4 regions of the Chitinimonas sp. genome follow, and region 1 is predicted to be linked to each of the others. Evidence: predicted binding sites of a transcription regulator. Region 1 holds the regulator's gene; each other region holds the start of a gene.
The links. The regulator FNR, encoded in region 1, switches genes on or off when oxygen is low (the NO sensors DNR and NnrR bind a similar motif). The targets are predictions, from matches to a motif close to TTGATNNNNATCAA.

Region 1 (4,210 bases):
GTGGTAGTTGGGGTTGCGCACCATGACGTAGCGGCTTGGGCCGTGTTCGGTGAGCATGAAGGGGCCGGAGCCGATCGGCCAGTTGTTCATGGTGATGCCTTGTTCGGCCATTCCGCGCTGGGCATAGAATTTTTCGGCTTCCCAGGGCATGGGCGACATAAAGGTCATCGCCATCCAGTACTTGATCTGCGGATAGGCACCGTTCAGGCGGATTTCCAGGGTATGGTCGTCCAGTGCGCGCACGCCGCTGATCTCGTCGCGGCGCAGATCGCGCCAGGGCAGATAGCGGTCGCGCGGCGGCAGAGCCTTCGCCAGCGCGCCATGTTCCAGCCTGAGCTTGTCGCCATAGTCCTTCAGGCCGACGATGTACTGGTTGATCTGGCTATAGATCGGCGACGGCGTTGCTACCCAGGGGCTGGCCAGGCGCTTGATCTGGTAGACAAAATCGCCGGCCGTCACTTCGCGGGTAGACGTGGCGGCTTTATCCAAGGGGAAATCCCAGGGACTGTGTTTGCCGGAAATGTCGGCCGGCTTCAGGTCGTGATAGAGGAACTGGCCGTTGGCATCCTTGGCTAGTGCCGGGTGCGGCTGGTATTTCAGGCCGTGACGGATCTTGATGGTGTAGACACTGGTGGCAATCTGTTCGCCCGGCGCATTGTCGGGCAGGTCTCGCCCATCCTTGTCAAGAAAGTGCGGCAGCGGTACCGCTTCGGCGCTCAGGCCGATCTGCGTATACGGGCGTTTCAGGTAGTGGTAGCTGAGCAGCGGCTCGTAAGTGCCATACATCCACGGCGTTTCCGGCAGCGAGTACGAGCTGACCGGATCGAGATATTTATGCACTTCCTCGAACGAGGTGTAGAAGGTATTGCCAGCAATATCGGCAACCGGATAGGGCTGGTTGGCAGTTTCACAGCCGGCCAGCAGGGCGGCGAGCGCAATGCCGGCCAGCGCGTGCTTGCGCGAGAATAAGGACATGGACAGCTACCTGCGTGGATTACGGCACCGGCGGTGCGACGGGCGCGATGATGCCACGTTGGGGCGTATCAGGTAGTACCGATATTGTCAGTGTGGGTTTTTCGCCATCGTCGCGGGGCTGGAACATCCGCGTCTTGGGGGGCGCTGTGCGCAAAGCGTATGAAGCACCGCCAATGCAGAAAGCCATTGCTGCTGTTGGCGCTAGCTGCGCCTTTGCAGAAAGCCGCTCCGGCCTTGGATGGCTGCTTATTTCAGGCCGGTGCAGCCGGATACCAGCTGCTTGATGGACGGCAAGTCGACGATCTCGATTTGTTTGCCCTGTACCGCAATCCAGCCTTCGGCCTGAAAGCGCGAAAAGGTACGGCTCACCGTTTCCAGCTTCATGCCCAGATAGCTGCCTATTTCTTCGCGGGTCATGCGCAGCACGAAATTGGTGGAAGAGAAACCACGCGCGGTCATGCGCTGCGACAGGTTCAGCAGGAAGGCTACCAATCGTTCTTCGGCGCGCATATTGCCCAGCAGCATCATCACGCCCTGGTCGCGGACGATTTCGCGGCTCATCAGCTTGTAAAAGTGCCGCGTCAGCGCCGGGATCTTGTGCGCCAGCTCTTCGATCTGGTGGTAGGGCAGCTCGCAAACTTCGCAGTCTTCCAGCGCCAGTGCGGTGCAGGCATGGCGGTTGTCGCCCAGTGCATCGAGGCCGATCAGGTCGCCGGCCATATGAAAGCCGGTCACCTGCTCGCGTCCGTCTTCCGACAGCACGGTGGTCTTGAAAAAACCCATGCGCACCGCATACAGCGATTTGAACGGATCACCGGCGCGAAACAGCGGCTCGCCGCGTTTGATCGGCTGCCGTTGATCGATCACCACATCAAGCTGGGCCATCTCGCCCATATCCAGGCCAACAGGTAGGCAGAGCTCACGCAAGCTGCAATTGGAGCAGGCGGCTTTGAGTGACTGGACGGGGATGATTTCGTGGGCAATGGACATGGCGATCAATGAATCTGGTTTGACGGGGGTCAAAGCCGTAAGTCTGACGGCTACTTAGACTGGCGGCAATCGGATATCAGGAAAATATCATCATGCATGCCCATTTGCTGGCCGATCCGGCGGCAATCGAGTTTGATTCTGAGCTGTTGCGGCGCTATGACAAGGCTGGTCCACGCTACACCTCCTACCCGACGGCTGATCGCTTTGTAGAAGAATTCGATGCCGCCCGCTATGGCGAAGAAGCCCGCTCCGCCGTCCACGGCGCGCGGCCGCTATCGCTGTATGTGCATCTGCCGTTTTGCGACACCATCTGCTTTTACTGTGCCTGCAACAAGATAGGCAGCAAGAATCGTGGCGATGCAGATATCTATCTCGACTATCTCGAAAAAGAAATTGCCTTGCAGCGCCCCTTGTTCGGCCATGCGCCGCAGGTCAGCCAGCTGCATCTGGGTGGCGGATCGCCGACCTTCCTGCGCGATGATCAGTTGCAGCGCCTGATGGCGATGCTCACCGCAGCGTTTCCGTTGCGCGACGGTGCAGAATGCTCGGTGGAGATCGACCCGCGCCAGCTGGGTGAGGGAACCCTGGCGGTACTGGCGGAATGCGGCTTCACCCGGATGAGCATTGGTGTGCAGGATGTGAATGAAGCAGTGCAGCAGGCGGTGAACCGCATCCAGCCGGTGAACATGACCAGCGAGACCTTGGCAGAAGGGCGGCGCCTGGGCTTTCGCTCGATCAATATCGATCTGATCTATGGCTTGCCGCATCAATCCTTGAGCACCATGCAGGCAACGCTGGAGCAGGTGAAACGCTGGCGGCCCGACCGGATCGCCCTGTATAGCTATGCGCATCTGCCGGAGCGTTTCAAGCCGCAGCGCCGCATCGATACGCAGGCTTTGCCGGCTGCAGCTGAAAAGCTGGCTATGTTGAAGCTGGCTACCGAGTCGCTGCTCGATGCCGGCTACATCTATATCGGCATGGATCACTTCGCTTTGCCGGAGGACGAACTGGCTGTGGCACTGCGCAGTGGTCGTCTGCATCGCAATTTCCAGGGCTATTCCACTCATGCTGATTGCGATTTGCTGGCGCTGGGCGTGTCGTCGATCGGCAAGGTCGGCAATAGCTATGTGCAGAACCATCGTGCCTTGGAAGACTATTACGATGCGCTGGATCAGGGGCAGCTGGCGGTGGCGCGCGGCTTGACGCTGACGGCCGACGATCTGCTGCGCCGCGCGGTGATCCAGGCACTGCTGTGCCATGCCGAGCTGTCGATCGAGGCGTTCGAAACCGGCTGGCTGATCGACTTCAAGCGCTATTTTGCCTATGAGCTGGAGGCCCTGAATGCCTTGGCCGACGATGGTCTGGTGGTGGTGGACGATGAAATGATCCAGATCACGCCGCGTGGCCGCTTGCTGGCGCGGGCGGTGGCGATGGTGTTCGATCGCTATCTGCGCGAGGCGCAGCAGGGCGGACGCTTTTCGCGCTTGATCTGATAGCCGCTTGGCCTGATCTGGCCGGGCATACTAGGCGCAAGCCAGCCCGTATGGGTGCGCGCTGGCTTGAATGTTTGGCATGGACGACTGAAGTAGTGCGTCGCGACGGGAGTTGATGATGTATCAAACCATTCTGGTGCCGATTGATGCCAGCGACACCGCCCGCCGCGGCTTGTCCGAGGCGATTGCCTTGGCGCAGCGACTGGGGTCGGCGCTGCATATCCTGCATGTGCTCGATTACCACATGCTGTTTCTCGATATGAGTGGCATGGCCTGCCTGCCCGACGGCACCAAGGTGATGCGCGAGGCTGGCGAGCAGGTGCTGCGGGAAGCGCAGGCCTTGGCGGCAGCTGCCGGCGTAGCTAGTGAGGTCGCGTTGGCAGAACAGGTGGCGCCGGTTGTGGCCGATGCGATCATCGACGAGGCAGTGCGCTGCAAGGCGGACCTGATCGTGATGGGAACCCATGGGCGGCGCGGTGTTCGTCATATGGTGATGGGCAGCGACGCCGAAGGGGTAGTGCGGCGCGCTACCGTTCCGGTGCTGCTGGTTCGCGCTGATCCCACAACCGAGATCTGAGCATCGACTGATAGGGGTGGCCAAAGCCATGCCACGCCGTTGTGCTGGATCAGTGCACCATCTTGCCGCCATCGGAGAAGATGGCAAGGTCAACGAAGCGCAAGGCGCGCGAGGATTTGCGTGCCGATAGCGCCAGCCCGCCCCAGTCGGCATCGAAGCGATCCAGCGAGCGTGC
Region 2 (4,210 bases), on a different contig from region 1:
CGACTGAGAAAGGCAAGAAATTCGCGATTACTCACCGGAGTGCGGCGAAGTCTATATGGCGCAACCGTTACTGGACCATCGTTCTCCGGCAGTGCACTGCGAAACACACCGCCAAGCACGGGCAGGTAGTCGTCGTCCGCCCAGCACTGGCTGGTCAGCGTCAACAGCATAAAGTGCAGGGCTGTCGCCCAGAAACGGTGGCGCATACCCGTTTACTTGCTATTGCGCAGCTTCTTCACGGCCTCAGCATCCAGCACCGGCTTGCCGCCATTGAAGCGCGTGTTGATGAAGTTGAGCACTTCCGACACCTCCTGGTCGGACAAATCGAGCGATGGCATCACACCGTTGTACTTCACTCCATTCACGGTCATTTCGCCGGCGCGGCCACCTAGGATCACTTTGGCAGCCTCGATCGGGTTGTTCTTGATGAAGTCCGAATTAACCAGCGGCGGGAATACGCCTGGCACCCCCTGGCCATTGGCCTGATGACACGCCACGCAGTGCTTGCTGAATACTGCCTGACCATGATTGGCCGGCCCCGCGTCATGCAGGGCTGGCGGCTCGGCATTTACCGGCGCCTCTTCGCCTGGAGCAACCTTGGTTTCCTTGGCCGAACTGGCATCGGCCAAGGGGCTGAGAATGCCCTTGCTGTAAATATCAGGGCGTTCCGGTCCACTTACGGCAATCAGGCCAATAGCACCCTTATTGAATGCACGGGTAAGCGAGTGATCGACCATGGTGAGATTGCCAGGGACTTTGGGGGTAAATTCGACGATGGCCGAACCGCCAGCGGGCACCAAAGTGGTCTGCACCTGCTCTTGCGTTCTCATGCCGCCTTCGAAGTAAACCTTGTCAAAGATGGCGCCAATTACATGGAAGCTGGAGGTGATATTCGGGCCGCCCACTCCGAAAAACAGTCTGACCTTTTCTCCGGTCTTCGCCGTCAGCGCATTCTTGCCGGTCAGCGCTCGGTCTGCGCCGTTGAACACGACATAGGTTGGCTTCTCATCGACTGCCTTTTGCATATCGAATGGCTGCAGGCCGCCTGCGCGATAGCCGGTGCTGGTATAGAAATCACCCTGCATGACATAGTATTCACGATCCACCTTGGGCAGACCGGCCTTGGGCTCAACCAAAATCATGCCGTACATGCCATTAGCCACATGCATGCCAACCGGCGCGGTCGCACAGTGGTACACATACAAACCTGGGTTCAGCGCCTTGAACGTGAAAGATGCCTGATTGCCCGGCGCAATCAAGGTTTGTGGTGCACCGCCACCTGGACCGGTCACAGCGTGAAGATCGATATTGTGAGGCAGCTTGTTGCCGGACAGATTCTTCAGATGCAGCTCGACTGTGTCCCCTTCCCTCACCCGCAGCATCTTGCCCGGCACGGTGCCGCCAAAGGTCCAGAAGGTGTAGGTCGAACCCGGCGCGATTTCGCGCTCGACTTCCTCGACGGTCAGGTCGATGACCACCTTTGCAGCTGTCTTGCGGGCAACGGGCGGAGGCAGGAATGGCGGCGCCAACAGTTCTTGATGAATGACCGGTAGTACTTCATCGGCAAGCACTTGCGTTGCAGGCAGTACGCCTAGCAGGGCTGACAAGCAGGCCATGGTCAAGGGCGTGACAAGGGGTGCTCTGGTGCTCATCTGGCAATCTCCTGAATGGAAGCCGTGTCAGGCCTCGGGCGGGAGGTACCTCGCGGTACCGCTGATTACTGCCAAGCTACCGTCCGCCCCCCATAAAAAACTGACGCAGATCAATTGAATCCGCAAATTACCCATGCCTAGGTCTTCAGAACTAGGCCCGAAGTGGAATTGGAAGCCGCTTGGAAGTGCCAGACACTAATGCAAGTCACCTGCAGCAGACCGGGTGTACCTATTGTCGGCATCCCCGCCGTTTGCCCATCCATACAGGAAGACCTGATGCTGAGCCAAGCCCCCGCCCCCGGTTTTGACGACCCGATTGCTTTGCTGCTGGCCTGCCATGACAAAGTGCGACACTTTGCTAGCCTTGCGCCCCGTATCGCGCAGCATCTTGCCGAGCATGGCGCTGATCTTGAAGCGGCTCAGGCGGCCACCAATGTGCTACGGTATTTCGAGCGCGCTGCCCCGTTACACCACGCGGATGAGGAAGATGATCTATTCCCTGCCCTGCGTCAGCTCGGCGAGCTTGAGCTGAATCATTCATTGGACACCTTGCAGGCTGAGCATGCGTTACTAAATGCGCTGTGGCTGGCGGTAAGACCCTGGTTGGATGCTGTGACCAGGCAGCAATGGTTACCGAGCCCAGCTGAGCTCGGCGATTTTGCCCAACGCTATCCCGCCCATGCCGATCAGGAAGAGGCATTGGTATATGGGGCCGCCAGCAAATTGTCGGCAGAGACCTTGCAACGATTGGGCGCTGCGATGAGCCAGCGTCGCGGAGGCAAAGCATGGGCCTGACTGTCTACCAAAGCGACACTTCGACAGGCTGGCAAAGGCTAGCCCAGGCACCACATCGCGCCTATTTTGCCGCTGGTGTGCTTTCTCTGCTGGCCATGGCGCTCTGGTGGCTGATTAGTCTGCAACTCGCACCTGGCAGCCACGCCTATCCGGTCGTGATGGTGCACGCGCTGATGATGCCACTAGGCGTATTTCCCTTGTTCATGCTTGGCTTTATTTTCACGGCTGGCCCCAAGTGGCTGAATTTGCCAGCGTCTACGCGCCATTTCCCCATGGCGATAGGATATTTGTCTGGCGTGTTACTGGCGCTGATCGGCTTCGCGCATGGCGGAAGCTGGCCGGTGATCGGCTTGTTGGTCATGCAGCTGGTCTGGGCGATCGCAACACTGCGCTGGCTTGGCTGCCTGCGCAGCAGCTCGGAGGCCGACAGGTTTCATCCGTCGCGACTGTTGGCTGCCATGCTGCTGGGTACGCTGGTGATCATGCTGGCGGTTCTCTGGGTACGTTCAGGCGATGGCCGTTTGTGGATACAAGCTCGCGATGCCGCACTATGGGGGATGCTGCTGCCAATTTTTCTGACCGTATCCCACCGTATGCTGCCCTTCTTTACCCAGTCTGCCCTGCCCGGCGCTGCCATATGGCGCCCCCGTTTCCTGCTGGATGGCTGGCTTGCGGCTTGTGCGCTCTTGGTGCTAAGTGGCTTGTTGGATAGCCCGCGGCTGACCGGCTGCGTAACCCTGGCACTGTCGCTATCCTTGGCCTTTACCAGCTGGCGCTGGTGGCAGCGCGGGGTCATGACGAATCACCTGTTGGCCATGCTGCATCTGTCGTTTGCATGGTTGGCGCCGGCGCTGCTGCTGCAGGCGCTGTCGGTATTTGGGTGGCCCGTCGGCGCAGCCCCAGCGCACGCGCTGGCACTGGGCTTTTGTTGCACCATGCTAGTCGGCTTTGTCACGCGGGTTACCTTGGGCCATGGTGGCCGCCAGCTGGTGGCCGACTCTGGCTATTGGGCCATTTATCTCGCCATGCACGGCGTAGCCGCCTTGCGGGTGGTTATTGCCTTGCTGGGCCTGTCGGCAAGCTGGATCAATGTAGTGTCCTTACTTTGGCTGGCGGTGATGATTGCCTGGGCCACCCGGATACTTCCGATCTACTGGCAGGCGCGCCAGGACGGCAAACCGGGCTAACGACCTTGGCCCCGCCGGCCTAGTTCGCCAAGCGGGGCTCGCAGCCTTGAGCAACCTTTCAACATCAACAGAATTAGATTCATTTTTCTTGCATCTTATAAAAGATACAAATAGTATGAATCTTATAGCTTCTTTCAACCTCACCAAGGAAGGCCATCATGAGCAACTCGCACCGCCTTTGGCGCACGCTCGCCGTGATATTCCTCCTGTCCTTTGCCGCACTCGGCTGGATAGGCAGGGAGATCTACCTATCCGCCCCGCCGATTCCCAAAGAGGTCATCAGCAGCAACGGCACGCTGCTGTTCAGCGGGGACCAGGTTCAGCATGGACAAGAGTCCTGGTTGTCAGCCGGTGGTCAACAGCTCGGTTCGGTATGGGGCCATGGCAGCTATATCGCCCCTGATTGGTCGGCCGACTGGCTGCATCGTGAAGTGGTCGGCCTGCGTGATACGTTAGCGCAGAAGCAGTACCACAGTGCGTTCGATAAGCTGGGGCCGGATGAGCAAGCAGTGATCGCAGCGCGCACCAAGGAAGAAATGCGTCGCAATCGCTACGACGCCAATACAGGCCGCCTGG
Region 3 (4,210 bases), on a different contig from region 1:
GGCTGCGCCAGCGCGCCGACAGCCCCTGGTATCCGGGCATGCGCCTGTTCCGCCAGGTGCAGCGGCAAGACTGGAGCACGCCGGTGCTGCAATTGCGCGATAGCCTGCTTGCCTGGGCAATGCGCGCCTGAGTCGGCGCGCCATTTGCCCGGCTAGCTACCTGCTCGCCGTTTACTGCCGGGCGGTACGCAGATTGGCCGGTGCCGCCTGGGTGAAGCTGGTGCGAAACGGATTGATATCGAGGCCGCCGCGACGGGTATAGCGCGCATAGACCGACAAGGCTTCCGGCCTGCATTGGCGGCTGATATCCATAAAGATCCGCTCGACACATTGTTCATGGAATTCGTTATGGCCGCGAAACGAGACCAGATATTGCAGCAGGCGATCGCGCGCAATCGGCTTGCCGCGATAACGGATCTGCACGCTGGCCCAGTCGGGCTGCCCGGTGACCAGGCAATTGGACTTGAGCAGATTGGAGCACAGCGTTTCTTCCACCTCAGGCTCATCCAGTGTGCTTAGCAAGTCGGCTTGCGGTTGGTAATGCTCGATATCGACATCGAGATTGTCGATGCAGTAGCCGTCGAGTTCGGCAAATTGCTGCCGGGCAAAGCCGTCGGGCAGAACCAGGCGGACACTGACACTGGCGCCGGCCGCCGCGCTCAGATCCCTCGCCAGGGTAGTGCGCAAGGCCTCGGCATCGTCCAGGCGTGTCTGGTTGAAGCTGTTCAAATAGAGCTTGAAGCTTTTGCTTTCGATGATATTCGGCGAGTCGGCCGGGACACTGATACTGGCCAGGGCAATTTGTGGTTTACCCTTGGGGTTGAGCCAGGACAATTCATAGGCATTCCAGAAGTCGGCCCCGAAAAACGGCAGGGCAGCAGGCACGCCGATTTCTTCGCGCTTGCCTAGGCGTGCAATGGGAAACAAGAGCGAAGGGCAGTATTGCTCGATATAGGCGGTGGTTTTGCCCAGCGGCGAGAGTTCGGCTGAAGAGGTCATGCGGTGGGGTTCCGGTAAGCGTGGCGGCGAGTTTACCGTGTTGTGCACCTTGTTTGCTGCAGCAAGGCGGTGGTTTGCGTCGTGGCGAGCAGAATAGGCTGAACAGTGCATCTGGTCTGAATCAGTCCCTCGCTTGCCCGGATCGGGCCGGCTACTGAATTCGCGTACCGCTACAGTAAGCAAGCGGCACCAGACTGGTACTGTAAAGCGGCCGGTACAGTGCCAGATCGATACGCCATAGTGTGCCGTGTGCTGTAACGGCATTTGCGCGATGATGCGCCCTGATCCCTGCGAGTCCCGAATATGCAAACCGGTACCATCTACGCGGCCATGGCCTACTTCATGTGGGGCTTGTTGCCGCTTTATCTGCATCTGCTCAAGCCGGTTGCACCACTGGAAATCCTGCTGCACCGGGTGTGCTGGTCGCTGGTCTTCCTGCTGCTACTGCTGCTTGGACGTCGCCAATGGCAGTGGCTGGGCGATGCACTGCGCAACCCGCGGGTGCTGGGGCGATTTGCCGCCAGCGCGCTGGTATTGTCGATCAACTGGTTTCTGTATATCTGGGCGGTGAACAACCAGCATGTGGTCGATGCCAGCCTCGGCTATTTCATCAATCCGCTGGTGAATGTGATGTTCGGCTATCTGCTGCTGAAAGAGCGCTTGCGCACCGGTCAGTGGACGGCGATCGGCATCGCGGCGCTGGGTGTGCTGTGGCTCTCGGTCCTGGCCGGACAGTTGCCTTGGATAGGACTGATCCTCGCTGCAACGTTCGGCACCTATGGCCTGCTACGCAAGACTGCCAGCCTTGGTGCGCTGGAAGGTCTGTCGCTCGAGACCCTGCTACTTACCCCGTTTGCCGCCGGCTATCTGATCTGGCTGACCATGCAAGGGCAGAGCGGATTTGCCAACGGCAGCGACCATATGCGCGCCTTGCTGGTGGCGGCAGGTCCGATTACCGCCATCCCTTTACTGCTGTTTGCCGCCGGCGCACGGCGTATTCCGATGTCGCTGCTTGGTTTGCTGCAATACATCGGGCCGACGCTGCAGATGGCGCTGGGCGTATTCCTGTGGGGCGAACCATTCAGCCAAGGCAAGCTGATCGGCTTTGCGCTGATCTGGTCGGCGTTGGCTTTCTACACTCTCGAGGGATTCTGGGTGCGACGCAAACAGGCAGCGCTGGCTTGATGCCAACGCTGCGCCTGTCGCCATAGTGCTCTGCAGCTTGGCCGGCAAACCGCACAGCTGCGATTCGCCGGCTTTTTCCACATTTGCCTGTGCCGCACCCGCCCCCATGGGCACGTCAGCGCGCCAGCTTGTCCTGTTGCTGGCGCTGCGCCGCTTCGTCCTCGGCGATATGGCGGCGCACAAACACCACCATATAGCTGGCAATACCGATCACCACGCCAATGGTGACGAGGCTGAGCAGGCCGATGTCGGTAGTGAACAGATCCTGTACGGCAATATTCATGATGAACTCCTGGCTGGTTTGAATGCGATTTCTTGCTTGCCATTACACGCCAGCAGCAGCGCGCTTGATTTGACCTTGGTCAATGGATGGCCAAGCGGTGGCAAACTGCTACGATTCGGCTGCGCCAGGCTGTGCGGCTGCGGGGTAGAGCCTGCGCAAGAGGCGATGGCCGATTCCCGCAATGCGTCAACAGTGCCTAGCCTGCGCAATCAATCAGGAGCATGAATTTGTCGGTAATACGCAAGCTTCCCCGCCTTCCCAGCCGCCATTACATGTGGTCGCAGCGTGCGGTCACGCCGGAGGCGCTCAATGTCAGCAATGAGCTGCTCGGTGTGATGCTGGCGCCACCCAAGCGCAGGCTTCTTGCCATAGGGGTGGATTTGCTGGTGGTGGCGGTGCTGTCGGGCATGCATGGCATCTGGATGATCATTGGCGCCATGGTTCTGGTGTGGCGCCTGGCATTGCGCTGGGGTGCGCAAAGCATCAGCCGCCGCCGCCTGCTGTTTGCCGGAATCGGCGTGGCCTTCTTGTTGTACGGCGGCATGCAGCAGCTGCTTTCCCAGATGGAACACACCAAGGTCGGCCAGTTGCTGGTGTTTGAAGAGGAAGATGAGAAGCCGGGCACGGCGAGTGCGGCCGTGCTGAGCGACGCGGAGCGCATCGCTCAGCTGGAGCACGAGCTGGCCCTGGCCCGCCAGCCCCATGCCTTTGCCTGGACCGAGCAGCTCAAGCGTTTGCTGCAAAAACTCAGCAACGGCTTTGGCGCCGCCATTCTGTATTTCACCTTTGTGCCGGCCATGTGGCGCGGCCAGACCCTGGGCAAGCGCCTGTTCGGCTTGCGCGTGGTGGAATTGACCGGCAAGCCTTTATCGGTGATCAACTGTTTCAGCCGCTATGGCGGCTATGCTGCAGGCATGGCCACCGGCCTGTTCGGCTTTGCCCAAGTGCTGTGGGACCCGAACCGGCAGGCGATCCAGGACAAGATTGCCCATACCGTGGTGATCGATGAGCGTGCACCCCGCATGCAAGTAGGCCCAGCATCTGGCTGATGCCGTATGGCTGGCGTGCGTCCGGGCAGCTCGGCCTACGAACGCTGGCTCGGCCGCAAATTTCCATAGGGAGAGGGACGGGGCAATAGCATGGGGAACTGGTTGCTGCTGATCGCCTTTGGTCAAGGCGTGTTTCTCGCGCTGGCCTTGATTGCGGTGCGACAACCGCAGCCAAGCCGCTTGCCGGCGCGCCTGCTGGCCGCCCTGGTGCTGGTATTTGCCTTGATCATCGGCCATGCCTGGCTCGCGGGTGCCGGCCGCTTCGATCAGTCACCGCGCCTTGCATCAGCCATTGCGCCTTTGCCGTTATTGATCGGACCCTTGCTATGGCTGCATCTTTGCAGTCTGCTGCGCGCCGAGCGCGCCCGTCGGGCATGGGCCTGGCACTTTCTGCCCTTTGGCTTGGCCCTGGTCGCCTGGTTGCCGCATTACCTGGGTATGGCGCCCGCAGCAGCGGCCGGCGAGCGCGGTGCTTTGCCCTGGTATCTCGCAGGTTTTGGTCTGGCCAAGGCGGTGCTTATCGTTGCCTATCTATTGCCAAGCCATCGCCTGATTGCCGAGGCACGACAGGCGCAGACTGGCTGGGCACTGCTTGGCCCCATGCATGCGCTGGTGCGCGGTTTGCTTGTCGGTTTGCTTGGTGTCGCGGCCCTGTTTGTTGCCGAAGCGGCAGGTTTGCCGGTGCCGGTGTCGT
Region 4 (4,210 bases), on a different contig from region 1:
TTCGAGGCGCTTATCCGCAAGCCTATCTAGTAATTGGTGGACGAGCTGTACCCCGACGAATTCTGGCAGATCCACCGCGCCACCCTGGTGCGGGTGGATGCCATCGACCAGGTATCACGCGATTTTCGCGGCCAGCAGATCGTCCATGTGAAGGGCCACAAGGAAGAGCTGGAAGTGAGCCGCAGCTATAACCATCTGTTCAAGCATATGTAGGCGGATGCGCAGCTATCTGGCGGCGGGGGCGGCTCGCGTCGCCGCGACAAAGCGCTGGACGACTGCGCTATGCATGACCGCCTCGCGCCCGGCGGCGATCAGCTGATCGACCTGTGCCTCGGGCAGACTCAAACGGGTGGGAATGGCATTGAGGCGGGCCGAGCGCTCCGCGCCCAGATCGTCGAACGACACGCGGGTGACGACAAATTCCACATCGTCGCACCGCCAGCCGGGCCGTGCGGCCGCCAGCGCCTGTTGCCGGGCTGCTGGCAGGGCGCAGCGGTAGTCGATCACATCGCGCTGCCACTGCTTCATCATCGGTACGAAATTGTCGTAACTCATGCGCACATTGGTATCGATGGCCGAGTCGATGGCGGCGCTGGCCAATTCGACACCGGACGGACCCGACTCGCGCTGGTTCCAGTCGCCACTGGGCGACTGGCCGGCATCCACCACCACGAACAGCATCTTGCGCGTGCGCACCGCATCGGTCTCGGTCAAGGGGCCATAGGGCGCGCCGCGCAACAGGCGCGACTGCATGATGCTGGTCAGGCCGTAGTTATCGGTTACCCCACCGTCGATCAGCTTGATATAGCGCCCCTTGCCGGCATCGCGGATATCCTGCACCCCTTTTTTCACCGCCAGCGCCAGCAAGGAATGCGCGTCATTGCCACGGGTGCTGACTTCAGGCAGGGCGGTGACGCAGGCATCCGGATGCTTTTCCAATACCACCGGCGCAAAGAACAGCGGCACCGCCATCGAGGCGGCCACCGCATCGGCCACCGGATAGCTGGCCAGATCGCTGCATAGCAGATCAAACGCCCGCTGGGTGAACGGGAAGGCGATGCGGTGGTACACATTGGTGGCATTGACCATCACGATGGGCTTGCCGCGCCGGAACATATCGGCATAGCTGGCACCCCGGAATACATCGGCATCGAGCCAGCGCTGCAGGTCTTGCCTATCGTTCAGGCCACCGGCCATCAGCCGGGCGATATTGAGCGGATTGACCAGGCTGAAACGCAGATCGGCTTCACCATCTTTCAACAGCACCGAGCGAAAGCTGTTCAGCGTGTCCTTGCCGTGCAGGCCGTAATAGGCTGCGGTCATCGAGCCGCCGGACACGCTACTGATAAATGACAGCTCGTCGAGCAAGGCGCGCTGGCCATCCAGCGGCAAGGCATCGAGGCCCTGCAGTGCGCCAAAGGAAAACGCCGCCGCGCGAATGCCGCCGCCGGAAAACGACATCGCCACTGCCGTCTCGCCGAACACATCGACCGGCTCGCGCAAGGGCGGCACAGCCTGCGCCGCCGGCTTGATCGCCGGCAGGTTGCGCGCCGTGTTATGCGGCGCCGTGGAGCAGGCAAACAGACAAAGGCAGCAGAGGGCGAGCCAGGCGCCACGCAGTCGTATCAATGACATCGGTCAAGTCCAGGCAGGAGTCGGGCCCGCGATTCGGCGCAGGCAAGGGGAAGTACCGCAGCAACAGCAGCACTGCGCCGTGAAGGCGGACGCATTCTTACTCGAAACTGGCAAATGAATCTAGCGCGCAATGTTTTTCATTTGCTGAACCGCAAGGCCGGCCATTAGGGCCGTCAACGCCAGTTCGCATCGGCTTGACCAAGATCAAGGAGCGAGTGCTGCGCCAGATCAGAATGGCGCCACCACCGCGCCCAAGGAGCCACACATGAGCTATCGCACCATCTTGGTCCATGTAGACAGCAGTCCGCGTGCCGCAGCACGTATCCGCTATGCCTGCCAGCTGGCCGAGGCCAACGAGGCCCATCTGACCGGCCTGTTTGTTGCGTCGCCGGTATTCAGCGGCGGCCTTGGGCCGTTTCCGGCGCCGCCGGAGACCTATGCCGCACAGTATCTGGCACTGGAGCGCGATGCCGCCGCCGCCAAGGCTGGCTTCGAGCGACTTACCCAGGCCTATCGCCCTCGGGTGGAGTGGCGCCAGCAGCTTGGCCCCTGTGTGGATGCCTTCAATCTGCATGCGCGCTATCACGACTTGCTGCTGCTCGGCCAGCGTGATGCGGCGGCACCGGTTGACGGAGTACCGGACGACTTCGTGGCAAGCGTGGTGATGGGTTGCGGCCGGCCGGCCCTGGTCTTACCCTATGCCGGCGACTTCACTGGCCCCTCGCGCCATATTCTGGTGGCCTGGAATGGCAGTCGCGAGGCCACCCGTGCCGTGACCGATGCCCTGCCACTATTGCGCGAAGCCGATCGGGTGACCGTGTTGACCATCAGCCCGCAAGTGGGCGATCACGCCCATGGCGAGCTGCCTGGCGCCGATATCGGGCTGTATCTGACCCGCCATGGCGTGCATGTCGAGGTGGCGCGCGATGTGGCATTCAGCCGCGATGTCGGCGAGGTCTTGCTGTCGGCGGCAGCCGACCGCGCCGCCGACGCCATCGTGATGGGGCTGTATGGCCATTCACGCCTGCGCGAGCTGATGATGGGCGGCGCCAGCCGCACCCTGCTTGGCGCAATGACCATCCCGGTATTCATGTCGCATTGATGCAAGCCCTGGAGTATCAACATGACCTTGCCCAGCCCAGATAGCCTGAGCGCAATGCGCGCAGCCGATACGGCACCACGCAGCGAAAAATGGCCAGCCGCCGTGGTGGCGCTGGCCGAGCGCTTCCACGCCCCGCTTGAGCATATCGCCGCGCTATACCAGGAAAAATGGCGCAGCCTGCGCGATCACGCCACCGTGACCGTCTACCTGCCCATGCTGGTGGAAAAACATATCAAGGCCTGCCTGCGTGCCGAGGCGCATCAGCATGAAGATGCCCTCAAGCCCCATTGAACCTTGGCGCGCAGACCACAGAGCACACCGAGAAAGCCGAAGTGTAGGTCGGGTTTCAAGCCGACAGCACCGCTAGAAAAGGCCGCATCACCACCACCGCCGCGCCCCGTCGGCTTAACTCCCGACCTGCCGCTTGGGGTTCTGTTCCGATTTCAGGGTTGGCACAAGAAGCGACCGTGGTTGTCATGCTGTGAACAGGCTCTAAGGCGCCGCAGCATCCATCTCGATCTGGATGCCGACTTCGTCCGCCACCAGCGGCAGGTAGTGGCGCATGCCCCATTCGCTGCGCAACAGGCTGGTACTGACGCTGGCCTGGCAAGCGGGGCGCCTGGCTAATTCGCAGCGCAGCGCGCTGATATTGAGCTGCACAGGCTTGCTGACGCCGTGCAGGCTCAATAGGCCAGACACCTGGCGTGGCAGATCGGCGTCCAGCGCCAAGTCCTGCACCTTTACCGTTGCCAGCGGGAAATTTGCCACATCGAAAAACTCGCTGCCGCGCAGATGGTTGTCGCGGCTTTCCGAGCCGGTGCTGATCGAAGCGAGCGCGATACGCACTTCCAGGCTGGCGGTCCGCGTCACCGTATCAATCTGCATGCTGCCACTGGCCTGGGTAAACACGCCGTCGATGGCGATGAATCCAAGCGCCTTGGCCATGAAGCGGGGCTGGACATGGATCTGGTCGAGCGTCAGCATCGGTTCTGCCATGGCTGACAGGCAGCCAATCACATTGAGCAGCCAGAGACGCAAGCTGTGTTTCGGCCGGCATGGCATGGTCAATCTGTCTCCCGTGCAGGTGGGCAGACTGCCATTGTAGGTTGCGGTTTCGGCAACGCGTTGCCGCGAGGCGCCGAGCCTATGCATAATGGTGCGCATGCCCAATCTACCGCCCTTTATCGCCCCCGCCCGCTACACCGATCCCGCCGCCGCATTGGCGCGTGCCAATGAAATCTACCAGCAAAGCATCCAGCATCTGCGTGTTGCCATGCAGCGCTTTGTCGCCGGAGAATCCCTGCCCGGCCGCGTTCGCGCCTGCTACCCGTTCGTGCGCTTTCAAACCGACACGGTGGCGCGGCTCGACCCGGTGGATACCAAACGCCGCAGCTACGGCTTTGTCGCTGGCCCCGGTCGCTTCGAAACCACCCTGACCCGGCCTGATCTGTATGCCGACTATTACCTGGACCA

Region 2: a site for FNR is predicted at 1,753-1,766, ahead of ACE3OH_RS12940 (hemerythrin domain-containing protein). Genes of this name have one in related genera too.
Region 3: a site for FNR is predicted at 2,537-2,550, ahead of ACE3OH_RS00100 (DUF3149 domain-containing protein). Genes of this name have one in related genera too.
Region 4: a site for FNR is predicted at 1,830-1,843, ahead of ACE3OH_RS18050 (universal stress protein). Genes of this name have one in related genera too.

What each region holds. Positions count from the first base shown of each region.
Region 1 covers NZ_JAYRLZ010000085.1:4,620-8,829, forward strand. Annotated here, with positions in the region: gene ACE3OH_RS10050 (ABC transporter substrate-binding protein) at 1-975, opposite strand, end outside; gene fnr (fumarate/nitrate reduction transcriptional regulator Fnr) at 1,222-1,965, opposite strand; gene hemN (oxygen-independent coproporphyrinogen III oxidase) at 2,058-3,458, shown strand; gene ACE3OH_RS10065 (universal stress protein) at 3,574-4,035, shown strand; gene ACE3OH_RS10070 (ABC transporter substrate-binding protein) at 4,085-4,210, opposite strand, start outside.
Region 2 covers NZ_JAYRLZ010000131.1:6,111-10,320, reverse strand. Annotated here, with positions in the region: gene ACE3OH_RS12950 (formylglycine-generating enzyme family protein) at 1-206, opposite strand, end outside; gene nirK (copper-containing nitrite reductase) at 213-1,652, opposite strand; gene ACE3OH_RS12940 (hemerythrin domain-containing protein) at 1,851-2,447, shown strand; gene ACE3OH_RS12935 (NnrS family protein) at 2,438-3,634, shown strand; gene ACE3OH_RS12930 (nitric-oxide reductase large subunit) at 3,793-4,210, shown strand, end outside.
Region 3 covers NZ_JAYRLZ010000001.1:25,731-29,940, forward strand. Annotated here, with positions in the region: gene ACE3OH_RS00085 (tetratricopeptide repeat protein) at 1-131, shown strand, start outside; gene queF (NADPH-dependent 7-cyano-7-deazaguanine reductase QueF) at 172-999, opposite strand; gene rarD (EamA family transporter RarD) at 1,303-2,184, shown strand; gene ACE3OH_RS00100 (DUF3149 domain-containing protein) at 2,300-2,467, opposite strand; gene ACE3OH_RS00105 (RDD family protein) at 2,740-3,516, shown strand; gene ACE3OH_RS00110 (helix-turn-helix domain-containing protein) at 3,607-4,210, shown strand, end outside.
Region 4 covers NZ_JAYRLZ010000251.1:1,981-6,190, reverse strand. Annotated here, with positions in the region: gene ACE3OH_RS18060 (LytTR family DNA-binding domain-containing protein) at 37-213, shown strand; gene ACE3OH_RS18055 (patatin-like phospholipase family protein) at 226-1,635, opposite strand; gene ACE3OH_RS18050 (universal stress protein) at 1,901-2,737, shown strand; gene ACE3OH_RS18045 (DUF3562 domain-containing protein) at 2,759-3,028, shown strand; gene ACE3OH_RS18040 (YceI family protein) at 3,230-3,775, opposite strand; gene ACE3OH_RS18035 (AMP nucleosidase) at 3,900-4,210, shown strand, end outside.